3 regions of the Actinomadura luteofluorescens genome follow, and region 3 is predicted to be linked to each of the others. Evidence: riboswitches for the same ligand, from Rfam matches in the RefSeq annotation. Region 3 holds a riboswitch; each other region holds the start of a gene.
What was found. Region 3 has a riboswitch for thiamine pyrophosphate ahead of thiO (glycine oxidase ThiO). Riboswitches for the same ligand answer to the same signal wherever they lie in the genome.
Positions count from the first base shown of each region.

Region 1: it holds a riboswitch for thiamine pyrophosphate, as region 3 does, so the genes downstream of both, BJY14_RS20525 (purine-cytosine permease family protein) here and thiO (glycine oxidase ThiO) in region 3, are expected to answer to the same signal.
Region 2: it holds a riboswitch for thiamine pyrophosphate, as region 3 does, so the genes downstream of both, thiC (phosphomethylpyrimidine synthase ThiC) here and thiO (glycine oxidase ThiO) in region 3, are expected to answer to the same signal.

Region 1 covers NZ_JACCBA010000001.1:4,432,285-4,437,320, forward strand. Annotated here, with positions in the region: gene BJY14_RS20520 (sensor histidine kinase) at 358-2,370, opposite strand; gene BJY14_RS20525 (purine-cytosine permease family protein) at 2,435-3,781, opposite strand; TPP riboswitch at 3,776-3,892, opposite strand; gene BJY14_RS20530 (rhodanese-like domain-containing protein) at 3,967-4,302, opposite strand; gene BJY14_RS20535 (SSI family serine proteinase inhibitor) at 4,506-4,811, shown strand; gene BJY14_RS20540 (LURP-one-related/scramblase family protein) at 4,924-5,036, opposite strand, start outside.
Region 2 covers NZ_JACCBA010000001.1:9,341,550-9,346,585, forward strand. Annotated here, with positions in the region: gene BJY14_RS42930 (TetR/AcrR family transcriptional regulator) at 1-241, opposite strand, end outside; gene BJY14_RS42935 (IS110 family RNA-guided transposase) at 664-1,851, shown strand; gene thiC (phosphomethylpyrimidine synthase ThiC) at 1,860-3,614, opposite strand; TPP riboswitch at 3,610-3,723, opposite strand; gene BJY14_RS42945 (hypothetical protein) at 3,773-4,732, opposite strand; gene BJY14_RS42950 (sensor histidine kinase) at 4,951-5,036, shown strand, end outside.
Region 3 covers NZ_JACCBA010000001.1:1,603,523-1,608,558, reverse strand. Annotated here, with positions in the region: gene BJY14_RS07185 (DMT family transporter) at 1-301, opposite strand, end outside; gene BJY14_RS07180 (thiazole synthase) at 438-1,214, opposite strand; gene thiS (sulfur carrier protein ThiS) at 1,217-1,417, opposite strand; gene thiO (glycine oxidase ThiO) at 1,414-2,541, opposite strand; TPP riboswitch at 2,531-2,644, opposite strand; gene BJY14_RS07165 (NAD(P)/FAD-dependent oxidoreductase) at 2,751-3,968, shown strand; gene BJY14_RS07160 (Rv2175c family DNA-binding protein) at 4,045-4,419, shown strand; gene thiE (thiamine phosphate synthase) at 4,591-5,036, shown strand, end outside.

The sequences.
Region 1 (5,036 bases), 2.8 Mb from region 3:
GCTCACTCGGACGTGTTCCGTCATCACCCTTCCGGTACGTCCGAAATGCCCTGATGGCCATGACGGGAAACCCGAACGGATCAGTTCACCACCTGCACAACGAGTCATCAGCCGTCCGGTCACGGTGATCACCCCCGGGATCGGAATCTCGTCACCAACGGCGACCAACCAAGGATCTATCCAGCCAACGGCGGATTTACTCCTCACGCACGCGTTTCGTCCGTCACACGCCGCCGCTACCGCACTTCTCCGCACCGTTCCCAGCCTGCCACCCCGCGAGACCACCGAAAGCGCTGGTCACGCCCGTCTCACCGGACCGCCCGGGGCGGACTGTCCGCACGGTAAGTAACCGTCCGCTCATCCCGCGGAACGCAACACCAGGCGCATGCACGTCCCCTCGCCCGCCCGGGCGCCACCTGCGGGACCGCGCCTCTCGGTGACGGAGAGTAGCCGAGCGGTCCGTTCCTCTTCGGGGTTTTCGGGGTCTATAGACCCACTGTTGGCTGTTTGGGGGGTTTCGATGTGAGATGTCTCACGCCGTGCCGGGTGCGCGGAGATCGTGCCGCCCTGCGCCTCCGTCAGCCGTTTGACGATGTAGAGGCCGAGCCCGATGCCGCCGAACCTGCGGCGGTCCCCCGCGTCCCCCTGGACGAACCGCTCGAAGATGCGCTCGTGGTCGCCGATCGGGATGCCGATGCCCTCGTCGGAGACCGTGACGACGATGCCCGCGCCCTCGCGGCGGGCCCGCACCCGCACGGTCCCGCCGTCCGGGGAGTACTTGAACGCGTTCTCCAGCAGCTGCCCGAGGACGATGTCGGTGGCCATCGCGTCCCCGTCGCACGGCGGCAGGTCCGGATCGATCTCCAGCTCCACCCGGTGCAGCGGCGACAGCGAGCGGAACCCGCCGACCACGCCCTCCAGGACGCGGACGAGGTCGAACGGCTCGATCGTCACCGCCAGCTCGTCGGCCCCGGCGCGGGAACCGAGCAACAGGTGCTCGACGAGCCGCGCGAGCGACTGGGCGCGCTCGGCGATGGTCGCGACGGCGGCGCGGCGGTCGGCGTCGGGCAGCTCGTCCCACCGGTTGACCAGCGTGGACGCGAACCCCTGCACGACCGTGATCGGCGTCCGCAGCTCATGGCTGGTCGTGGCGAGGAACAGGTCCTTGGCCTCCTCCAGCGCCTTGGCCTCCGAGACGTCGCGGAAGTCGACGACCAGCTCGCCGGTCTCCTCGATCTCGGCGGCCAGCACGTTCAGCCAGGTCCCCGACTCCAGGCGGAAGGTGAGCATCTCGCCGAGCGCGGGCATGTCGAACGGCAGCGGGCGCCCGATCGCGTCCTGCGGCGGGATGCCGGTGAGGGTCTGCGCGGCGTTGTTCCAGTGCCGGACGACCAGGTCGTGGTCCAGCACCGCGATGCCGTCGGCGCTGGAGTCGATGACGGCGCGCTCGTGCGCCCGCTGCCGGACGACCTCCGCGTAGGCGACGGCGTTGCCGACCGCGACCCCGGCGTGCCCGGCGAGCAGCTCCAGCAGTTCGAGCTCGGTGTGCCCGACCTTGCGTCCGGAGAACAGCGCGTACAGCGCGCCGTACGGCCGGTTCTGCAGGTACGACAGGCCGAGGGCGATCGTGTGCAGGCCGGGCAGCTCCGACCAGATCAGGTCGCCGAGGCGCCGCTCGCCCGTCGCGAGCTTCACGGTCTTGCCCGACCGCAGCAGCTCCCCGACCAGGCTCGGCCGCAGCTCGGCGCACCGGCCGCGCATCCGCTCCGGCAGCCCCGACATGCTGACCAGCCGCAGCCGCTCGCCCTCGATCTTGACGAAGCCGCCGGCGTCGGCGCCGGTCAGCTCGATGAGCGCGGCGGTGATCCGGTCGAGCACGACGGCGAGGTCGAGCTCGGCGCCGAGGTCGGCGACGATGTCGTTCAGCCGCCGGACCAGCCGCGCCCGCTCGGTCATCCGGTTCTGGACGATCTCGTCGTCCTCGACCGGGTGGTACACCCCGACCCAGCCGAGCAGCGTGCCGTTCGGGTCCTTCAGCAGGCTGGTGTCGATGCGCACGTCGATGAGCCGGCCGCCGCGGTGGAAGCGGCGGGTGGCGATCGAGATCTGCCCGCCGTCGCTCTCGCCCTCGCCGCCCCGCCGGGTGAGCAGCCGCTCCTGGACGGCGTTGTGCTCGGCCTTCAGCTCGTCGGGGACGATCGGCGGGACCCGGCCGAGCATCTCCCCGGCGCTCCAGCCGAACATGCGCTCGGCCGCCGGATTCCAGACGGTGACCCGGTGCCGCTGGTCCACGGCTACGATCGCGTCCGCGGCGCTCTCGATGACGGCCCGCGCGATCGGATCGTGCACGTGCTGATACACGTCTGTCATCGTGCCACCGGACTCCGGCATGCCGCCGGGCAACTTGCGCCGAAACTTGCCTTCGACCCAAACCTTACCGTCTGGTAAGCCTCCCGATGAGCAGGGCCGCGACCCCTGCGACCAGGAACGACAGCAGCGAGGCGCTCATCCACGTCTGCGGCGTGAAGTGCAGCGCGTCCCGGACGTCCGACCAGAACCCGGCCCAGCGGGCGACCGTTCCCGGGTTGACGAGCTGGTAGACGACGAACCCCGCCGCCCATGCCGCGATCATGCCCCAGCGGGACGGCGCGGTCCGCGAGACGTCCCATCCGCCCGCCCGGCGGCGGCCGAGGAAGAAGTCGGCGGCGAGCACGCCGAGCATCGGCACGAACACCGACCCGATCAGCGACAGGAAGCCCGCGTAGTCACCGATGTCCAGGACCAGCGCGAGCACGGTGATGCCGATGCCGAGCGCCACGCTCAGCACCCGGCGGTCGGCCCGGGGGAACAGGTTCTGGATCGACACCGCCGTGGAGTAGGTGTCGGCGAACGACTGGTCGGCCTCCCGCAGCACGAACACCGCGAAGAACACCACGCCCAGCGAGGCGCCGAGGAACGGGTCGAAGATCCTTTCCGAATCGCCCGCGACCAGCGCCAGCGCGAGCAGCCCGAGGACGTAGGCGACGATCTGCGTGACGGAGTAGCCGACGGCCGCGGCTCCGAACGCCCCGCGCTCGGTGCGCGCGTGCCGGGTGTAGTCGGCGGCGACCGGGACCCAGGAGATCGACACGGCCAGCGCGGCGTCGGCGCCGAGCCAGAACCCGCCCCACGAGCCCTGCGTCAGGTCGGGCAGCGGCTCCTGGACGAGCCGGACGTAGAAGTACACGAGCGCGATCGCCACCGCGACGGTCACGTAGCGGCGCAGCAGCCGCACCGAGCCGAGCGGCCAGACCGTCAGCACGGTCGTGATCGCGCCGGCGGCGACCACGTAGCCCCAGCGCGGGACGCCGTCCCACAGCTCGCGGGCGGCGTCGGCGATGACGATCAGCTCGAACGTCCCCCACCCGATCAGCTGGGCGATGTTGAGGACGGTCGGCGCGTACGACAGCCGCGCCCCGAACAGGCCGCGCAGCAGCACCATCGCGGGCTGCCCGGTGCGCGCCCCGGGCACGGCGGCGAGCCCGAGCATCAGCCCGCCGAGGGCCGTCCCGACGGCCATCGCGACGATGCCCGCCATGATCGAGATCGTCGGCCGGCCGTCGGCGTCCGGCGCGAGGACGGTGTAGGCGCCGGAGAAGGCCAGGAGGCTGACGCCGAGGTTCCCCCAGAAGGCGCTCTGGTCCCAGAATCCGAGGACCTTGGGGGCGGGCTCGTCGAGGGTGAAGGGGACCTCGTCGCGGGCGCGCTCGCCCTCAGGGCGCTTTTCGACATCGGACGTCACGGGACGCACACTCCCTACGCCGGCATTACCCGGACAGGTTCATGCGGTCGGCGACGCCTCGGAGGCCGCCCTCTCAGCCCGGCTCTGGCCCGAGCTCCCGCGGTTATCGGTCAGGCCCGATCGTACAACCGCCCGTCATCCCCCAAAAGAGGGCATCCGGGTCAGATCACTCGGCGTCCGCCCGATCAGGCGACATAGGGCGGGCCGTCCCCCGCGCCCTCCATCGGGCGCCCGGCGCCGGCCCACCCGTGCATGCCGTCGTCGACGTTCCTCGCCAGCCACCCCGCCTGGTTCAGCGCGGACGTGACCTGCGCGGACCGCGCCCCGGAACGGCAGATCACGTAGACCTCCCGGTCGCGCGGGACCTCCCCGGCGCGGTCGCCGAGCTGGCGCATGGGGATGTGGACCGCCGCGGGCGCGTGGCCCGCGTCCCACTCGTCCTGTTCCCGGACGTCCAGCAGGTAGCCGTCCTGCGGAACGTCCGCGGCGACAACGGCCGGTACGTCTTCCCCGAAATTCATCACACCCCCCATGGAACCGCGCGAAGCCCCCCTGCGTCGAATCACGCATGCGGTATCGGACGCTCCTTTTCGCAGCGCCCGGGCTGGCCATGCTCCTGTCCACGGCCGCCTGCGGCGACGAACAGGCAAACGGAAACTCCGCCGGAGGGCCTTCGGGCACGACGTCCCTGCAGCCGTCCGGCTCACCGGCGGACACACTCACCGTGCAGGTCAAGGCCTCCAAGGAGGCGCCCGCCAAGACCTGGCGGCTGACCTGCGAACCGCCCGGCGGCGACCATCCCGAGGCGGCCGGCGCCTGCGCGGCGCTCACCAAGGTGAAGGAACCCTTCGCACCCGTCCCCAAGGACCAGATGTGCACCAAGATCTACGGCGGTCCGGAGATCGCCACGGTCAAGGGCACCTGGCGGGGCAAGCAGATCGACACCACGTTCACCCGCGACGACGGCTGCCAGCTGCACCGCTGGAGCCAGATCGGCCCGGTCTTCGGGAACGTCCCGAAGGTCCGCTGAACCCTTCCGCCCGTCCGGACGAGCCATCCCCGTTCCGGCTCCGTCCACCGACCCGAGTGTCAGGCCCCGGCGCCCGCCGGGGCCTGACGCCTCTCGCGGCGCGGAACGCGGGTCAGAACAGGCCGCCGAGGCTGCGGTTCTGGGAGACAGCGGTGTCGAACGCCAGCGGGCAGGCCAGCACGAGCGTGCGCATCGGCTCCTGCAACTGGACGCGCATCCGCAGGA
Region 2 (5,036 bases), 7.7 Mb from region 3:
GGGCGGACGCGGCCAGCCCGGCGTAGATGTCGGCGAGCAGGGCCTCCAGGAGGTCCTGGCGGGTGGGGAAGTGGCGGTAGAGGGTGCCGATGCCGACGCCCGCGAGCCGCGCGACGCCCTCCAGCGAGGCGCCCGCCCCCTGGCTCTGGAAGGTCTCCCGCGCCGCGGCGAGCAGCCGCGCGCGGTTGCGCCGCACGTCGGCCCGCACCGGGCGCGCCTTCGGCGTGTCGTCGCTGGTCACCAGGGTCGTCGATCCTTCCCGGGGGTGGAACGGGCCTGCGGCGATCGGGAGGATCCGCGGCTTTTGGAACGGTCCCTCAATCCTATCCGCGCCGGTGCCGCGTCCCGCGCCCGGATGCGCCCCGACGGAACGGGCCCGCCGCGCGATGCGCGGCGGGCCCTGGGGCGGATCCGGGGCGATCCGGCCCGCGGTCAGGCGTCCCTACCGTTGAGACATCCGAGCTCATAGGGTTCGGATGCCCCGGAAGGGGCGGGTGTGGCTTTCAGGTGTCTGCTGTTGTTATGGCTCCCGCCGACTCGCCGCCCGCCCCTTCGTGACGGACTCGACCTCTGATTAAGAGCTGCGAACCGATCGCTGAGTAGGGACCTGGTGGCGAGCTCGTCTGTGGGCTGAACACAGAACCTGCTGGTGAGAGGCTTGAGTTGACGCGAGTGTGGGCCGGGGTGGACATCGGCCGAGACCATCATCACGTGGCGGTGGTCGACGGTGACGGCAAGCGGGTGTTCTCCCGCAGGGTCGCCAACGACGAGACCGCGCTGCTGGCGACGATCAGCGCTGTCCTGGAGCTGGCCGAGGAGATGACCTGGGCGATCGACCTGCACAGCAGCGAGTCGCTGCTGCTGCTGACGCTGCTGCTCGACCACGGCCACAAGGTCGTCTACGTGCCCGGCATCGTGGTCAACCGGGCCGCCGAGGGTTACCGCGGCGCAGGCAAGACCGACGCCAAGGACGCCCTGATCATCGCCGACCAGGCCCGGATGCGTCGTGATCTGACCGTCCTGGACGGCGACGACGAACTGGTCATCGAGCTGCGGATGCTGGTCGCCCGCCGCACAGACCTGGCGGCCGACCGGACTCGGGCGGTGAACCGGCTGCATGACCAGCTGCTGGCCATCTGCCCCGCCCTCCAGCGCGCCCTTGACCTCACCACCAAGGGGCCACTGGTGCTGCTGACCGGCTTCCAGACCCCCGCAGCGCTGCGCGAGATCGGCGTTGACGGCCTCACCATCTGGTTGAAGGACCGCAAGGTCCGTAACGCCGCCGCTCTGGCGAGCAAGGCCATCGCCGCCGCACGATCCCAGCACACCCCCCTGCCCGCCGAGCGGACGGCCGCGCTGCTGGCCGCCCAGCTCGCCCGGGGGGTGACCACCCTCAACGAGCAGATCAAAGAACTCGACCAGCTCATCGAGGACCGGTTTCGCCGCCATCCGTCCGCAAAGGTGATCGTCAGCATGCCCGGCATCGGGGTGCTGCTCGGCGCCGAGTTCATCGCGGCCACCGGCAAGATGAGCCGCTTCGCCACCGCCGACCAGCTCGCCAGCCTCGCCGGCGTCACCCCGCTGCCCCGCGACTCCGGACGCATCAGCGGCAACCTGCACAGGCCTCAGAGATACAGCAGGCCCCTGCAACGCGTCTTCTATACCTCCGCGCTGCTCAGCATCCAGTCCTGCCCTGAATCTCGACGCTTTTACGACCGCAAACGAGCTGAGGGCAAACGCCACACCCAAGCAGTCCTCGCCCTCGCCCGCCGCCGCGTCAACGTCCTGTGGGCACTCCTGCGCGACAACCGCACCTACCAACCCGCACCTCCCCTCACCCTCGCCGCTTGACAAGCGGATTAAGAGTCGGCGGGCGAGACCGGCAGGTGCAGGCGGCCGCCGGCGGCCCTGAACTCCTCGGCCTTCTCCCGCATCCCGGCGGCGAGCCCCGCCTCGTCGTCGAGCCCGCGCTCGGCCGCGAACCGCCGCACGTCCCGCGTGATCTTCATGGAGCAGAAGTGCGGCCCGCACATCGAGCAGAAGTGCGCCGTCTTCGCCGGCGCCGCCGGGAGCGTCGCGTCATGGAAGGACCGGGCCGTGCCGGGGTCGAGCGACAGGTTGAACTGGTCCTCCCAGCGGAAGTCGAACCGCGCCTCCGACAGCGCGTCGTCCCACGCCTGCGCGCCCGGATGGCCCTTGGCGAGGTCGGCGGCGTGCGCCGCGATCTTGTAGGCGATCACTCCGGCCTTGACGTCCTCGCGGTCCGGCAGCCCGAGATGCTCCTTCGGGGTGACGTAGCAGAGCATCGCGGTGCCGTGCCAGCCGATCATCGCGGCGCCGATCGCCGAGGTGATGTGGTCGTAGCCGGGCGCGATGTCGGTGGTCAGCGGCCCGAGCGTGTAGAACGGCGCCCCGTCGCACCACTCCTGCTGCAGATCGACGTTCTCCTTGATCTTGTGCATGGGGACGTGTCCGGGCCCCTCGTTCATCACCTGGTTGCCGAACCGCGCGGCGATCCGCGTCAGCTCGCCCTGGGTGCGCAGCTCGGCGAACTGGGCCTCGTCGTTGGCGTCCGCGATGGAGCCGGGACGCAGCCCGTCCCCGAGCGACCAGGTCACGTCGTAGGCGGCGAAGATCTCGCACAGCTCCTCGAAGCGGGTGTAGAGGAAGTTCTCCTCGTGGTGCGCCAGGCACCACGCCGCCATGATCGATCCGCCCCGCGACACGATCCCGGTCTTGCGCCGCGCCGTCAGCGGCACGTAGGACAGCAGCACCCCGGCGTGGACGGTCATGTAGTCCACGCCCTGCTCCGCCTGCTCGATCACGGTGTCGCGGAAGACCTCGTAGGTGAGCTCCGCCGGGTCGCCGCCGACCTTCTCGACCGCCTGGTACAGCGGGACGGTCCCGACCGGCACGGGCGAGTTGCGCAGGATCCACTCGCGCGTGGTGTGGATGTCGCGGCCCGTCGACAGGTCCATGATCGTGTCGGCGCCCCAGCGGGTCGCCCACGTCATCTTCTCGACCTCGTCCTCGATCGAGGACGCGACGGCCGAGTTGCCGATGTTGGCGTTGACCTTCACCAGGAAGTTGCGCCCGATCACCATCGGCTCGATCTCGGGATGGTTGACGTTGGCGGGCAGCACCGCGCGCCCGGCGGCCAGCTCGTCCCGGACGAACTCCGGGGACACGCCCTCGCGCAGCGCGGCGAACTCCATCTCCGGCGTGATCTCCCCGCGCCGCGCGTGGGCGCGCTGCGTGACCGCGCCGCCGGTGGCGCGCCGCGGCCGCCTCGGCAGGGCGTCCTCGCCGTCGGCCAGGGGGAGGCCGCCCGCGCCCGCGGGGGGCGACGAGCGGCGCCCGTCGTCCTCGGGGCGCGCCGCCCGCCCCTCGTAGGGGGCGGTGTCGCCGCGCTCGGCGATCCAGGACTCCCGCAGCGGCGGCAGGCCCCTGCGTACGTCGGTCTCCTTCCCAGGATCGGTGTACGGCCCGGACGTGTCGTACAGGACGACGACGTCGCCGCTGGTCAGCGGCACCTCCCGCATCGGGACCCGGACATCCGGGCGCGAGCCCTGGAGGTAGGTCTTGCGGGCAGCTGGAACCACAGGTTCGGTCATGACGACTCGATCTCTCCCTACGCCGGCATTACCCGGTCAGGTTCATGCGGTCAGCGGCCGTCCCAGCCGCTATCTCAGCCCGGTTCGCCGGGCCCCCGCGATCTGTCGCCACGACGTTAACCCGGGCCGCCCCGGTTGCCGCAACCGCCGGCCATGGGCTAGAACGCGCCCGCGCGGAGCGCGGCGGGCAGGGCCAGGACCAGGGTGCGCAGGGGGTCCGGGGCGGACGGCGATCGCTCCAGCTCGACCCGGGCCTCGGCGTCGCCGCCGTCACCGCCGCCGATCCGCAGCGTGGCCGAGCGGCGGCCGTCGATGCCGGTGACGACGTGGCCGTCGCCGGTCGCGCGGGTGCTGCCGAGGAGCATCCCGCCGGCGGTGTGGAAGGACGGCTCGCGCGGGCCGCGCACGAACCCGAGGGGGCGGCCGGCCGCGTCGAGGACGCGCACGCGGTCGCGGCCCGGCAGCCGGGACGGGCCGCGGACCACCAGCAGCGCGGCGGCGTGGGGGTCGCGCAGCACGGTGGTCCGGCTGCCGCGCCGGCGGCAGGCCACCGCGAGGACCGTGCCGCCGCGCCGGTCGCGGTACCGGCCCCTGTCGTCCACGACGAGGTGGCGGGCCCGGGCCAGGGCGCCGTCGGCGGGCGGCGGCACCTCCTCGCCCTCGTCGTCGACGACGCGCCAGGCGGCGCCGAGGGCGTCCGCGGCCGCGCTCCGCACGGCCGGGAGCCACCCGGACGGGAGCGACCCGCTGTTCAGCAGGGTCACCGCCCTTCCGTCGACTTCGGCGACGGTCTCGACGCCCGGCGCCTGCTCCGGGTCGAGCCAGAGCGTCCAGACGGGGTCGCCGACGGGCCACCTGATCCCCATCGCTTCCACGGCGGCGGCCGGGACGGCCGCCCTTCGCCTGCCGCGGCGCAGGGCCACCCCCTTCTCGCCGATGGTCACGATGAGGCGGGTCCGGTGGATCCGGGCCGCCCAGAGGACGGCGGCCAGGCCGGCGAGCAGGCAGCCGCCGCCGGAGAGCGGCAGGACCTGGCGGGCCTCGTCCGGCTCGAACAGTCCGCTGCCGGGACGGGTCGCCAGTACGAGGGCCGCGCCGGCCGCCAGCGCTGCGAGCATGACGCGGAAAGGCCATCGGTACGCGTGCGCGCCGAGCGTCATGCGGAGTCCGGGCGGGGGGACGGCAGGCGGGGGGACGGACAAGTGTCAGCCCTTCCTGACGGGGTTTGCAGAACTATAGGGCGGTCCTCCGGCTCCGCAGGGGCGGCCGGGGAAAGATCATCCGTGCCGGGCGCGGCCGCCGCGCGAAGATCGCCTGAGTGGGGGAGAATGGGCGCGTGCTGAGGGTGCCCCGGGTCGATGTGACGGTGAAGGACGCCCTCGCGGCGTCGGCGCTGGCGGGGGCCGCGGCCGCGGCCGCGGT
Region 3 (5,036 bases):
TGCCCGCGTCCACCAGTTGCTCGCCCCAGTTCAGGACGACCATGTAGGCGCCGAACCACAGGAGGCCGGCGGTGACGATGCCGGGCCACGCGGCCTTGGGCGGCAGGCCCTCGCCCCGGATGAGCCAGAACGTCCCCAGGACGACCGTTCCGGACAGGAGCCGGCCGAGGGCGAGGGCGCCGGGGCTGTACTCGGCGCCCGCGCTGCGGATGGCGACGAAGGCCGAGGCCCAGAACACGACCGTGACCGTGGCCGCCGCCACCGCGAGCTTGCCGGCGCGCGCGCCGCTGTCCTGCTGCATGTCACGCACCTTAGGGAGGGGACGCTTCTATGGACACCGAAGCAATCTGTGTGGTTGCGCCCCGGTACGCCCCAGTCTGGTGGTGCGCGACTTTTCAGGTCCAGCGAATATTTCTACAGGTGGAGCTTAAGCATCGCTACGAAGTCGCGAGGCCGTCGAAGGGGGAGGACGCCTGGGCGTAGCGGCGCTTGGGGATGCGCCCGGCGAGCCGGGCGAGCCGCCCGCCCTCGACCGCGTGCCGCATCGCGGCGGCCATCCGCGCCGGGGACTGCGCGCGGGTGACGGCGGTCGCGAGGAGCACGGCGTCGCAGCCGAGCTCCATGGCCAGCGCCGCGTCCGACGCCGTGCCGAGCCCCGCGTCGAGGATCACCGGGACGTTCGCGCGCTCGACGATCAGCTCGATGTTGTGCGGGTTGCGGATGCCGAGCCCCGACCCGATCGGGGAGCCGAGCGGCATGACGGCCGCGCAGCCGAGCTGCTCCAGCCGGTGCGCCAGGACCGGGTCGTCACTGGTGTAGGGCAGGACGACGAAGCCGTCGTCGACGAGCTGCTCGGCGGCCTCGACCAGCTCGATCGGGTCGGGCAGCAGCGTGCGCTCGTCGGCGATCACCTCCAGCTTGACCCAGTTCGTCCCGAGCGCCTCCCGGGCGAGCTTGGCGGTCAGGACGGCCTCGCCCGCGGTGAAGCAGCCGGCGGTGTTCGGCAGCACCCGGATGCCGCACTCGGTCAGCACGTCCAGCACCGAGCCGCGCGCGGCCGGGTCCACCCTGCGCATCGCGACCGTCGTGAGCTCGGTGCCGGAGGCGGTCAGCGCCTCGCGCAGGACCGCCATGCTGGGCGCCCCGCCCGTTCCCATGATCAGCCGCGAGCCGAGCTCCTCGCCCGCGATGACCAGTCCGTCGGTGTCGTTCATCCTCAGCCTCCCTGGACCGCGGTCAGCACTTCGATGCGGTCGGCGTCCCGCAGGGGCGTGGCCTCCCACTGCGAGCGCCGGACGACCTCGTCGTTCAGCGCCGCGGCCACGCCCGTCGCCGCGGCCGTGACGGACGCGACGACCTCGGCCACGCTCGCGCCGTCGGGCAGCTCGCGCGGCTCACCGTTGACGATCACCTTCATGCGCTCACCTCGGGGGAGAAGCGGTCGGGGGCGAACGGCCCGGCGACCTCGGGGACGGGCCCGTCCAGCAGCATCGCGGACAGGATGTCGGCGCTCACGGGCGTGAGCAGGATGCCGTTGCGGAAGTGCCCCGTGCCCACGAGCAGCCCGGGCAGCGCGGTCGGCCCCATCACGGGCGCGTTGTCGGGGGAGCCGGGCCGCAGCCCGGCGGTGACCTCCGCGAACTCCAGCTCGGTGATGCCCGGCAGCAGCTCGCGGGCGTCGCGCAGCAGCTCCCAGAGCCCGCCGGCGGTGACCCGCGTGTCGAAGCCCAGCTCCTCCTGCGTGGCGCCGAGGACGATCTCGCCGTCCGCGCGCGGCACCAGGTAGACCGACGAGCCCCGGACGAGGCCGCGGGTCGGGCGCCGCAGGAAGGGCGCGCGGGTGCGCAGCCGGATCACCTGGCCCTTGACCGGGCGGACGGGTGGAACGGTCCCGGGAGGCAGGCCGCCGAGGTCGCCCGACCACGGCCCCGCGGCCAGCAGCACCCGGTCCGCGCGGATCACGGTGCCGTCGTCCAGGCCCACGCCGGCGGCGGCGTCGTTCTCGACGACGAGGCGCTCGGCCCGCCGCCGCACGAGCCGGACCCCCAGCCGCTCGCACGCCGCCAGCAGCGCCGGGGCGAGCCTGCGGGGGTCGACCGAGCCGTCCTCGGGGGCGAGCAGGCCGCCGCGCACGCCGGGCGCGAGCATCGGCTCCAGCCGCCGGCACTCGCGGCGGGTGAGCGCCTCGACGGGGATGCCCAGGCTCTCCTGGAAGCGGCGCAGGTCGTCCAGGTGCCGCAGGTCGTCGGAGTCGAACGCGACCTCGATGATCCCGTCGGTGCGGTAGCCGGTCTCCAGGCCGGTCAGTTCCTCCAGTTCGGCGACGAACGCGCCGTACCGGTCGCGGGAGGCGAGGCCGAGTCGCAGCAGCGGCTCCTCGCCGTAGGTCAGCTCGCTGACCGGGGTGAGCATGCCCGCCGCCACCGAGGAGGCCCCGGACGCGGGCGCGGGGTCGACGAGGGTGACGGCGGCCCCGCCGGCGGCGGTGCGCCAGGCGGTGGCGAGGCCGACCACCCCGGCGCCGATGATGACGATCTGCATGCGCGCTCCCTTCGCCGGCATGATCCGGATCAGGTCGTGGCGGTCGGCGGCCCGTTCAGCCGCCCTCTCAGCCCGGTCGCACCGGACTCCCGCGCTCTGTGCTGTTCTGCTGTGCCGTTCTGCTGGCCCCCACCTTACGACCTCGGGGAACCGGGCAACTGCCTGGACACCTGTCCACTCCCGGATCGCCGCCCGTTAGGGTGACCTCCATGGAGAGGGTCATCGTCGTGGGTGGCGGGCTGGCCGGCGTGCGCGCCGTGGAGGCCCTGCGGAGCAAGGGGTACGAGGGCGCGCTGACCCTCGTGTCGGCGGAGCGGCACCGGCCCTACGACCGGCCGCCGCTGTCGAAGGCCGTCCTCGCGGGCGAGTCCGACGACACGACCGTGGACGCCGACTGGGACGCGCTGCGCTGCGAGCTGCTGCTCGGCGAGCGCGCCACCGGCCTGCGGCTGGACGGGCCCGGACGCGGCGGAACGGTGGCGTCCACGGCGGGCGGGCTGCCCTTCGACGGGCTGGTGATCGCGACCGGCGCCGCCCCGATCACGCTGCCGGGGGAGGGGCGCCAGCATGTGCTGCGCACGATCGACGAGGCGCGCGACCTGCGCGCCCGGCTCACCCCCGGCGCCCGCATCGTGATCGTCGGCGCGGGCTGGATCGGCGCCGAGGTCGCCACCGCCGCGGCCCGCCGGGGCTGCGCTGTCACCGTCGTGGAGGCGGCCGACACCCCGCTGGCGGGCGCGCTCGGCCCCGAGGCCGGCGCGCTCACCGCCCCCTGGTACGCCGAGGCGGGCGTCGAGCTGCGGACCGGGGTCAAGGTCGCGGAGGTGCGCGACGGCGGCCTCGCCCTCGCCGGAGGCGGCCGCGTCGAGGCCGACGAGGTGGTCGTCGGCGTCGGGGTCCGTCCCGTCCTGTCCTGGCTGGAGGGCTCCGGGCTGCTGCTGGAGCGCGGCGTCGTCACCGACGGCTCGTTCCGGACCTACATGGGCGAGGAGGACCCCGGCGCGCTGCGCCCGGACGTCGTCGCGGTCGGCGACTGCGCCGCCTGGTGGTCGCACCGCTACGGGCGGCGGCTCCTCGTCGAGCACTGGGACGCGGCGCTGAACGCCCCGGAGGTCGCCGCCGCGACCCTCCTCGGCCAGGAGGCCGTGTACGACGCCGCCCCGTACTTCTGGTCGGAGCAGTTCGGGCGCATGGTCCAGTACGCGGGCGACCACTCGGCGTCCGAGCGGCTCGTGCGCCGGGGCGACCCGTCCGGCCGCAGGTGGGCGGTGGCGTGGCTGACCGGCGACCGCCTCGACGCGATCCTCACCGTCGACCGGCCCCGCGACCTGGTGCAGGCGAGGCGCGTGATCGCCGCCGGGACGCCGGTGGATCCGGAGGCGATCGCCGACCCGGACGTGCCCGTCCGGCAGGCCGTTCGCGGATAGCGATCGGAGAGGACGTAACGGCTGCGCGGGGGGTTTGAGCCTTCCGAAGGCGTGGTAGCAAGGGGGCGTGACGCAGATGCACGCAACCGTTGACAGCGCACTGGACCCCCGCACCGACGCCCTGGCCGGCGAGTGGCTCACCCTCCGGGAGACCGCCGAGCGGCTCGGGATCAAGCCCAACCGGATCAAGCAGCTCATCCACGAGCACCGCATCCTCGCGGTGCGCCGGGGCGGGGAGCCGATGGTGCCCGCGGCCTTCATCAAGGACGGCCAGGTCATCAAGGGACTGCCCGGCACCCTGACGCTCCTGTCGGACGCCGGCTTCGACGAGGCCGAGACGATCCGGTGGCTGTTCACCGCCGACGACACGCTGCCGGGGACGCCGGTGGACGCGCTCACCGAGAACCGGGGGACCGAGGTCCGCCGCCGCGCCCAGGCGCTCGCCTTCTAGGCCGTGTTCCCCAGGCCCGGCCCACTTCGCTCGCCTGGCGGCTCGCTACGTGTCCGGGCCTGGGCCGCCGCCGGAGGCGCACGACGCACGTGACACGATCGCGGGGTCGCGCGCGGCGGGTGACCGCGCGCGCGGCCCCTCGATCATCTGTGGAAAGGACGTTCCCCGGCCGTGTCCAGGCACCTCCCCACCGAGCGCGCCGTCGCGCTGCGCGCCCGGCTGAGCCGCGCCCGCCTCTACCTCTGCACGGACGCGCGGGAGCGCCAGGGCGACCTGCCGGACTTCCTCGACGCCGTGCTCGCGGGCGGCGTCGACATCGTCCAGCTCCGCCAGAAGGGCCTGGAGGCCCGCCAGGAGACCGCCCACCTGGAGGTGTTCCGGGCGGCGTGCGAGCGGCACGGGGCGCTGCTGGCCGTCAACGACCGGGCCGACATCGCGCACGCGGCCGGCGCGGACGTGCTGCACCTCGGCCAGGACGACCTGCCGGTGCCCGCCGCCCGCGAGATCGTCGGCGGCGACATGCTGATCGGCCGGTCCACGCACTCCGGCGAGCAGGCGTCCTCGGCGGCGGTCGAGCCCGGCGCCGACTACTTCTGCGCGGGCCCGGTGTGGCCCAC